Regions from separate parts of the Bradyrhizobium sp. NC92 genome, predicted to be linked through region 2. Evidence: predicted binding sites of a transcription regulator. Region 2 holds the regulator's gene; each other region holds the start of a gene.
The links. Region 2 encodes PhoB, which activates phosphate uptake and scavenging genes when phosphate is short. Its sites were predicted from a motif close to TGTCATNNANCTGTCAT; they were not measured.
Positions count from the first base shown of each region.

Region 1: N2602_RS26925 (UDP-2,3-diacylglucosamine diphosphatase) is a predicted target of PhoB. The motif match lies at 1,470-1,486, and genes of this name have one in related genera.
Region 3: N2602_RS06860 (YdcH family protein) is a predicted target of PhoB. The motif match lies at 1,838-1,854, and genes of this name have one in related genera.

Region 1 covers NZ_CP104171.1:5,686,647-5,689,917, reverse strand. The annotation lists gene N2602_RS26935 (PAS domain-containing sensor histidine kinase) at 1-145, opposite strand, end outside; gene thiD (bifunctional hydroxymethylpyrimidine kinase/phosphomethylpyrimidine kinase) at 465-1,265, shown strand; gene N2602_RS26925 (UDP-2,3-diacylglucosamine diphosphatase) at 1,510-2,322, shown strand; gene N2602_RS26920 (glycosyltransferase family 1 protein) at 2,322-3,271, shown strand, end outside.
Region 2 covers NZ_CP104171.1:8,064,538-8,067,808, reverse strand. The annotation lists gene pstB (phosphate ABC transporter ATP-binding protein PstB) at 1-518, shown strand, start outside; gene phoU (phosphate signaling complex protein PhoU) at 530-1,246, shown strand; gene phoB (phosphate regulon transcriptional regulator PhoB) at 1,261-1,968, shown strand; gene N2602_RS37500 (GcrA family cell cycle regulator) at 2,239-2,751, opposite strand; gene N2602_RS37495 (aspartate aminotransferase family protein) at 3,212-3,271, shown strand, end outside.
Region 3 covers NZ_CP104171.1:1,456,050-1,459,320, reverse strand. The annotation lists gene N2602_RS06870 (EAL domain-containing protein) at 1-99, opposite strand, end outside; gene N2602_RS06865 (NAD(P)/FAD-dependent oxidoreductase) at 302-1,426, shown strand; gene N2602_RS06860 (YdcH family protein) at 1,572-1,751, opposite strand; gene N2602_RS06855 (YdcH family protein) at 2,081-2,287, shown strand; gene N2602_RS06850 (hypothetical protein) at 2,418-2,636, shown strand; gene N2602_RS06845 (hypothetical protein) at 2,734-2,985, shown strand; gene N2602_RS06840 (GGDEF domain-containing protein) at 2,982-3,271, opposite strand, start outside.

The DNA of each region.
Region 1 (3,271 bases), 2.4 Mb from region 2:
GGGCGAACGGGATCGAGAAATAGGCGGCGGCAATGCAGGCGTCGGAAACGACGTGAAGCCAGATCAGCTCAGGCTCCCACAACAGGCAGATGCCGTGCGGCGACAGCATGGACGAGTCGAGGAGACGTTCGAAGAAGGCCCACATCGTTCCACCCCAAGAGTCTTTTCAGATGGCTTGCGGGCCGGGGCGGCCTGCAACATCGGGTCGCTGGACGGTTCCACCACCTGACGTACCTCGTCATCGGCGAAGCACGCTAAGGTACACGACTATACCAAGGGTCCGGCGCCGTTGCATTTTCAAGCCCGCATCATTGCGGGCCTTTGACCGCGCCGTGTCCGACTGATTCGCAAGGCGCGCAATTGATTCGCGAATCACGCTCGGCGGCGATTCGGCGCGCTTGCTGGCGTTCAGCGGTCGCGCTAGGACAGGCCATGGCGGCGTCCTCAAGCACATGTCCCCCGCGATGACGACCCCGGTCGCACTCACCATCGCCGGTTCCGATTCGAGCGGCGGCGCCGGCATCCAGGCGGACCTGAAGACCTTTGCCGCGCTCGGCGTCTACGGCGCCTCCGTGATCACGGCGCTAACGGCGCAGAACACGCGCGGCGTGACCGGCATTCACGCGGTGCCGGCCGGGTTCGTCACCGAGCAGATCGACGCGGTGTTCTCCGACCTCGACATCGGTGCGGTGAAGATCGGCATGGTGGCCCAGGCCGCCAGCATCGACGCCATCGCGGCCGCGCTGTCGCGCTGGGCGCCGCGGCACGTCGTGCTCGATCCCGTCATGGTGGCGACCTCCGGCGATCGCCTGCTCGCCGCTGAAGCCGTCGACGCCTTGCGCACCAGGCTGATGCGGCTGGCCGCCGTGATCACGCCGAACCTGCCGGAGGCCGCGGCCCTGCTCGATGAGCCGGTGGCGGCGAGCGAGGCCGAGATCGAAAGCCAGGGACGCCGCCTGCTGGCGCTGGGCTGCCGCGCCGTCCTGATCAAGGGCGGGCACGGAGAGGGTGCCGAGAGCACCGACTATCTCGTCACTGCCGCGACCACGATCGCGCTCGCCGCGCCGCGCGTGGCCACCCGCAACACCCATGGCACCGGCTGCTCGCTGTCCTCCGCCATCGCGGCGGGGCTGGCCAAGGGCGAGGACCTCGAGGCCGCCGTGCGCAACGCCAAGGCCTGGATCACTGCCGCGATCGCCGCCGCCGACCGCTTCAGCGTCGGCCACGGCCACGGGCCGATCCATCATTTCCACAAGTTCTACTGAGGCGGGCTGCCGGGGAAACACCCTCTCCCCAGCCCTCCCCGCAAGCGGGGGAGGGAGCACACCTATCTCGTGGCTTCCGGCCGGGATCTGATCTCCAGAGCCCCCTGCGGCGCCATGTCGCCTGATTGTCGCATGCGACTGATATTCGCGGGGAGGGCGAGGCAAGGCGTGATTCGTATTTCAAGGTGCCTCGAGGGTTCAATCGGTCATCCCCCTGTCACGGGACATTGTTACAGGCTGGCGCATGGGAAGTTACGATGTGAGTGACGAGAGCCCGGAGCGGCGCTTTCGCACGTTGTTCATCTCCGACGTCCATCTCGGAGCCCGCGGTTCACAAGCCGATCTTCTGCTCGACTTCCTGCGCTACCATGATGCCGACACGATCTATCTCGTCGGCGACATCGTCGACGGCTGGGCGCTGAAATCGAGCTGGCACTGGCCGCAATCGCATAACGACCTCGTCCAGAAGCTTTTGCGCAAGGCGCGCAAGGGCGCCAAGGTCATCTACATTCCCGGCAATCACGACGAGTTCCTGCGCAACTATTACGGCACGCATTTCGGCGGCATCGACGTGGTCGAGAACACCGTCCACACCGGCGTGGACGGCAAGCGCTATCTCGTCATTCACGGCGACATCTTCGATCTCGTGGTGCAGAACGCGCGCTGGCTCGCCCATCTCGGCGACAAGGCCTACGACTTCGCGATCCAGATGAATCGCTTCGTCAACTTCTTCCGCCGTCTGTTCGGCGTGCCCTATTGGTCGCTGTCGCAATGGGCCAAGCAGAAGGTCAAGAACGCCGTCAACTATATCGGCGCGTTCGAGCAGGCGCTCGCCGCCGAGGCACGGCGTCACGAGGCCGACGGCGTGATCTGCGGCCACATCCACTACGCCGTGATCCGCGACGAGGCCGGCATCCGCTACATGAATTGCGGCGACTGGGTGGAGAGCTGCACCGCCCTGGTCGAGCATGACGACGGCCATTTCGAGATCATCACCTGGGCGGATCAGTTGCAGAAGCCCGCGCAGGTGCCACAGGTCGCGGCAAGGGCGGCCTGATGCGCATCCTGGTCGCGACCGATGCCTGGCACCCGCAAGTCAACGGTGTGGTTCGGACGCTGACCAAGCTCGCTGACGCCGCCAAAAAGCTCGGCGTCGAGTTCACGTTCCTGACGCCACAATCGTTCCGCACCTTCGCCATGCCGAGCTATCGCGACGTGCGCCTCGCCATGCCGCGCCCGGCCCGGATCGCAAGGCTGATCGAGGAGGCGCGGCCCGACAGCATCCACATCGCGACCGAAGGGCCGATCGGCCTGATGGTTCGCCGCTATTGCCGCCAGCGCAAGCTGCCGTTCACGACCAGCTTCCACACCCGCTTCCCTGAATATGTCCGCGCCCGCGTGCCAGTCCCTGGCTCGCTGATCTGGCGGGCGCTGCGGCGATTCCACAGCCCCAGCCGCGCCGTGATGGCGGCGACGCCTGCGCTCGCGCGCGAACTGACCGAGCGCGGCTTCGACAATGTCGTGCTGTGGCCGCGCGGCGTCGACACGGGCCTGTTCCACCCCCGCGTCATCGATCTCTGCCTGCCGGCCCCCGTATTCCTGTCGGTCGGCCGGGTGGCCGTGGAGAAGAATCTCGAGGCGTTCCTGGAGCTCGACCTGCCCGGCACCAAGGTGGTCGTCGGCGACGGCCCGGCGCGCGCCTCGCTGGAAGAGGCCTATCCCGATGCGATCTTCCTCGGCGAGAAGCACGGTGAGGAACTGGCGGATATCTACGCGGCCGCCGACGTGTTCGTGTTCCCGAGCAAGACCGACACCTTCGGCCTGGTCCTGCTGGAGGCGCTGGCGAGTGGTCTGCCGGTCGCGGCTTTCCCGGTGAAGGGACCCCGCGACGTGATCGGCGATGCGCCTGTCGGCGCGCTCGATCACGACCTGCGCAGTGCCTGCTTCGCCGCGCTCGACATCTCCCGCCAGGACTGCGTCGCGTTTGCCGCCAATTACACCTGGGA
Region 2 (3,271 bases):
TCAACCTGTTGCGGGCCCGGGTCGGCATGGTGTTCCAGAAGCCGACGCCGTTCCCGATGACAATCTACGAGAACATTGCCTTCGGCATTCGTCTGTACGAGAAGATCTCGAAGTCGGAGATGGACGGCCGTGTTGAGAAGGCGCTGCGCGGCGGCGCGCTGTGGAACGAGGTCAAGGACAAGCTCAATGCCTCCGGCCTGTCGCTCTCCGGCGGCCAGCAGCAGCGCCTCTGCATCGCCCGCACCGTCGCGGTGCGGCCCGAGGTGATCCTGTTCGACGAGCCTTGCTCGGCGCTCGACCCGATCTCGACCGCCAAGGTCGAGGAACTGATCCAGGAATTGTCCGAGAACTACACGATCGCGATCGTCACCCACAACATGCAGCAGGCGGCGCGCGTCTCCGACAAGACCGCCTTCATGTATCTCGGCGAGCTGATCGAGTTCGACGACACCAGCAAGATCTTCACGTCGCCGAGCGATCGGCGCACGCAGGATTACATCACCGGCCGGTTCGGCTGAGGAGACGGAATATGGGTTCTGAACATACCGTAAAGGCCTTCGACAGCGATCTTCAGGAGCTCACTCGCCTGGTCGCCGAGATGGGCGGCATCGCCGAGCGCATGATCGTCGATTCCGTCGACGCGCTGATCCGCCGCGACGTGGCACTCGGCCAGCGCGTCGTCACCACCGACGCCGATCTCGACGCGCTGCAGAAGCGCATCGAGGAGCGCGCCGTGCTCACCATCGCCCGCCGCCAGCCAATGGCCGTCGACCTGCGCGAGATCGTCGGCGCCATGCGCGTTGCGACCGATCTCGAGCGCATCGGCGATCTCGCCAAGAACATGGGCAAGCGCGTCGCGGCGCTGGAGACGGATTTCCATCCGCTCAAGCTGTTCCGCGGCCTGGAGCACATGACAGACCTCGTGCAGCAGCAGGTCAAGAGCGTGCTCGACGCCTATGCCGCGCACGATTTGCCGGCGGCGATGGCGGTGTGGAAGGGCGACGAGGAAGTCGACGCCATCTGCACCTCGCTGTTCCGCGAGCTCCTCACCTATATGATGGAGGATCCGCGCAATATCTCGTTCTGCATCCACCTGATGTTCTGTGCCAAGAACATCGAGCGGATCGGCGACCACGCCACCAACATCGCCGAGACCGTGTTCTACATGATCGAGGGCCAGGCGATCACCGACAAGCGGCCGAAGGGCGACATGACGACCTTCGCCACGACGGTGCCGAATACCTAAGGAGCGACGACAACATGGGCGCACGCATTATGGTGGTAGAGGACGAGGAAGCTCTCACCGAGCTTCTCCGCTACAACCTCGAAGGCGACGGCTATGACGTCGAGACGGTGATGCGCGGCGACGACGCCGACACCCGCCTCAAGGAGCACATTCCCGATCTGATCGTGCTCGACTGGATGCTGCCGGGCCTGTCGGGCATCGAGCTGTGCCGGCGGCTTCGGACCCGTCCCGAGACCAAGCAGCTGCCGATCATCATGCTCACCGCGCGCGGCGAGGAGAGCGAGCGGGTACGGGGCCTCGCAACCGGCGCCGACGATTACATCGTCAAGCCGTTCTCGGTGCCGGAGCTGCTCGCGCGCGTGAAGGGTCTGCTCAGGCGCGCCAGCCCCGAGCGGCTCGCCACCGTGCTCGCCTATGGCGACATCGAGCTCGACCGCGACAAGCGCCGCGTGGCGCGCTCGGGCCGGCCGATCGATCTCGGCCCGACCGAATATCGCCTGCTGGAGTTCTTCCTGGAGCATCCCGGCCGCGTGTTCTCGCGCGAGCAGCTGCTCGATAGCGTCTGGGGCCGCGACATCTATATCGATGAGCGTACCGTCGACGTCCATATCGGCCGCCTGCGCAAGCTGCTCAATCTCGGCCGCGAGCAGGACCCGATCCGCACCGTCCGCGGCGCCGGCTACGCGCTGGATGATCGCTTCGCGAAGGCCGAGCAGACGTAAGATCTGCGAGCTGTTGGTGTGGTGAGCTGCGGCTACACCCTCAACCGTCATCCCGGGGCGCGCCCAGCGCGAGCCCGGGATCTCAGCGCGAGCGCTTGCGCTCGTCGCGATCAACCCAAGGACTTTGTTTGGCGAAGACCCGGCGTGACCATCTCGCGCAGCAATTGCGCCCTGTGGTTATGGATCCCCGCCTTCGCGGGATGGCACCGAGTGAGTTCAGCCGTCATCGTGTGACGGCTGCCGTATGTGCAGCCAACTAATTCCGCAAGCTCAGCGCGTGCTCGGCTTCGCCGGTGCGCGACGGCGGTCCGCTGCGGGCTGATAGGCCACGCGCGAATGCTGGGCGCAATAGGGCAGGCCGGAGAGCGCCTTGCCGCCGCAGAAGAAGAAATCCGGGCTCGAGGGATCGCCGACCGGCCAGTGGCAGGTCGCCTCGTTCAATTCCAGCAGCGACAGGCGCTGGCTCATCGGCACCACGTTGTCGTAGGTAACCGGCTCGGCTTCCACCTCGACCTCGAAGGCCTGCGCCAGCGCGGTGTTGCCGCGCGCAACGGGTCGCGTCACGCGCATCATGTGCTGCGCGGGCCGTGCCTTGCGCGGCCGCGGTGCTGCCGATGAAGGGCTCTTGGCGCGGCCGGACAGGCCGAGCCGGTGCACCTTGCCGATCACGGCATTGCGGGTCACATTGCCGAGCTCCGCCGCGATCTGGCTGGCCGAAAGTCCGGCCTCCCAGAGCTTCTTCAGCTGCTCGACGCGATCATCGGACCAGGTCAAAACCGTCATTGCACCCTTTCCCTCGCAGCGCGCCTGCCATCCTGGAGCCTTCGCCGCGATTGCCTAAAGCCTTGAAAAACCCGTGCCGCCAGAATCCCTTAAGGCTCGCCGGGCGCGCTCAAGACGCCCGAACGTTTACGCCGGTACATGAGGACTTTTGGGATCAGAACTGCTGCACGAGATGTCGTATCTGACAGTCCAAACGCTACAATATGGCGTGACTCCCGCGCAAGAGTCCGCCGACTCGCTTCCACATGTTCCGTGGTGAAAAACCCGCAAAATCGGCACCGCAAGACTACGGATTCAGCGTTTCGCGAGGCTTTCCGGGCGGCATTGACACCCGTCTTTCCAGGCATAAGATAGTGCCACGTGCCGCCCTTAAAAGGCGGCACGTTTCGTTTTCCGGGGCCGGTCAATGGTGCGTTGCGCAATGCGTGCCTCACACCGTCCGCAACATTCAAGTGACGTCATGACTAACAGCGCCGCGCCGCATTTGCTCCCCGTCTTCGCCAGGGCCGACCTCGGTTTC
Region 3 (3,271 bases), 1.7 Mb from region 2:
CGCAAAGGCGCGCGCAGGCGCGCCCGTGCCGGCCAGGCATAGGAGGGCCTGCACAGCAATCGAAAGCGTGCTGCCCACGTGCCAGTTCTTCTCAGCCATCAGCCACCCGCGATTTCAACGTCGGATTGTCTGGCCTCGCGGGTTTGGATCGGGTAAACGCCTGAGGGAACAACAGAATAATGTCACGTGAAATACGGCAATTGCCCTGACATGATAAACGCCTTCTTAACGGAAGCCCCGCCTGCGCGCCCCTGCCCGGGCCATACGCCACCGGTGCTTCCAACTGGTATCTTGCACAACCATGGATAGGGTCGACTGCGTCGTCATCGGAGCCGGCGTGATCGGTCTCGCGGTGGCCCGAAAGCTCGCCCAGGCCGGGCGCGAGGTGATCGTGCTCGAGGAAGCCGAGGCGATCGGCACCGTCACCTCCTCGCGCAACAGCGAGGTGATCCATGCCGGTATCTACTACCGCGCCGGGAGCTGGATGGCGCGCATGTGCGTGGCCGGCAAGCACGCGCTCTACCGCTACTGCGACGAGCGCGGCATCCCGCACAAGAATTGCGGCAAGCTGATCGTCGCGACCAGCCCGAAAGAGACCGAGAAGCTGCAATCGATCAAGGCCCATGCCGAGGCCAACGGCGTACTCGACATGCAGCTGCTCTCGGGCGAGGCCGCACGCGCGCTGGAGCCTGCGCTCGCCTGCGACGCCGCGCTGCTGTCACCGTCGACGGGCATCATCGACAGCCACGCCTACATGCTCTCGCTGCGCGGCGAAGCCGAGGACGCCGGCGCGGCTTTCGCGTTTCACACTCCGCTGATCCGTGCCAAGGCGGCGGCCGGATTCATCGAGATCGATGCCGGCGGCGAGGCACCGATGACGCTGCAATGCAGCCTCCTCGTCAACGCCGCGGGGCTGTCGGCGACGCATGTGGCGCGCAGCATCGACGGCATGCCGCTGGACCGGATTCCAGCGGCCTATCTCGCCAAGGGAAACTATTTCAGCTGCAACGCCAAGGCGCCGTTCTCGCGCCTGATCTATCCGGTGCCCGAGCCCGGCGGATTGGGGGTGCACCTGACGCTGGACATGGCAGGACAGGCGCGCTTCGGGCCTGACGTCGAATGGATCGAGACGATCGATTACGAGGTCGACCCCTCACGCGCCGAGCGGTTCTATCCCGCGATCCGCAAATACTGGCCGACGCTGCCTGACGGCGCGCTGATGCCGAGCTATTCCGGCATCCGCCCGAAGATCGTGCCCCCGGCCGTGGCCACGCAGGATTTCATGATGCAGGGCCCGCGCGATCACGGCGTTGCAGGCCTGATCAATCTGTTCGGCATCGAATCGCCGGGATTGACGTCCTCGCTCGCGATCGCCGATCACGTCGCCGAGCTCGCAAACATCGAGAGCGCTTCGAGGAGCGGATAACTGTTGGTGTCGAGACCACGCGTCCAAACAAGAGTGGCCGCCGCGCAAACCTGTTGCACGGTGCACACCTTGCAGCAGGGATGAGCACGAATGCTCTCATCCCTGCGTGAAGGATGTGATCAACTCTACACTGTCACGGGGGTTACTAGTGGAGCGTGTCGCCTTGCTTCAGACGCTCGATCTGGTCCTTGACCATCAACTTCCGGCGCTTCAACTCAACAATTTGCAGGTCGTCTGTTGAAAGGTGCACGAGAGCTTCGTGCAATTCGTTTTCGAGAAGTTTGTGCTTCCGTTCCAATTCAACGAGATGTGCCTGAATTGTCATTCGAAACCTCCTCGGTAGGGTTGAACCTCAGGATTCGATCCGGACGCCTAAGTCTACATCACCGATTCGTCCTGTCGATGGGTAACCGTCGTCGCCGCGTCATTTTTGAAAGTTCATATGTAACGAAGCGTGACTAGGGGAACCACGCCGGAAAAATCCATGATATCAATGCGCCGGCGCCACGCCGCAGCTCCTCGCAGAAATATCTTGCGGGAGATCGGCGATGCGGGATCGCAGATCGCTTGCGATCACGCGGCGCAAGGACGATAATTTCCACAGGGCATCCACAGCCCAGATCTCACGCCTATCGGTTTTCGGCCACCGCAGACATGACCAATGAAGATGAGCGTGAGCTCGAAGCCGAGCTCACCCGGTTGCAGCAGGAACACCGAGATCTCGATGCGGCGATCGATGCGTTGCATCAATCGCCCGCCCCCGATCTGTTGCGGTTACAGCGCCTGAAAAAGCGCAAGCTGTTGTTGCGCGACCGCATCGCTTTCATCGAAGACCAGATTACGCCCGACATCATCGCCTGAGCCTGAGCCGGTCTCGCGCGGCGCCCGCCGCTTCCGAATCCGCTTGACTCAATAAGAACAAAATAGGAACATTCGCGGGCGCCCCAACACCTCAGAGAACGCTCAAGCACAACACACGAGGACAACGCAGATGTCGGCGACCGCCCTTCTCGACAACAGCCATTATGAACAGGCCTGCGATCAGGCGATCGCGATGTGCGACGGCAATCTGCGCAGCACCATCAAGGCGCTGATCATGGCCAACGAATATCTGGAAGCTGAGCTGGAGGAATTGCAGGAGGCGATTTCCGCAGGCTGCATTCCGGAGACTTCGCGCAGCAAGATGCGGAGCAAGAGCAGCGCCGCCTGATTTTCAAAGCGCGAAGAGACCGCGCTTTGTTTTAAGCATGATCTTGTCGGAAAACCGCTCCACACTTTTCCGGATCATGCTCCATCGGAGCAACGCCATGTCGGATGTGACCTATTACGTTGCAATGCCCTTTTTGATCGATGATGACGGATCCCCCGTCGCAGGCGCGGCAGAGGAGTGTCAGTCCTCGACGGCGGCGCTGCGACGCGCAGAGATTCTGGCGCGCGGCGCCGGCCATATCGGCGCGGTCGCATTCAGTCGCAGCGGCGATCCCATGACCGGCGAGTTCGGGGATGCGACGCTGCTGCGCAAGTTCGGCAACGTGCCGGAAGATCTTGCAACCCTCTAGACTAGCGCTCGCTGCGGAGCCTGATCCGCCGCCTCGTGCCGGCGGTGCGCCTTGCGCACGTACATGGCGGCATCCGCCTCCTCCAGGGCGCGAGCTGCCGCGGACTGCGGACCGAGCAGGGCGACGCCCGCCGAGGCGCCCGCGGTCACGTGCTGGCCGCGAAAGACGAAGGACAATTCGTCGATCGCCTGCTCCAGGGCGGCGGCCTTCGCCTTGGCATCGGTCTCGCTGAGATTCCAGAGCAGCAGCGCGAACTCATCGCCGCCGAGGCGGCCGACCACGTCGG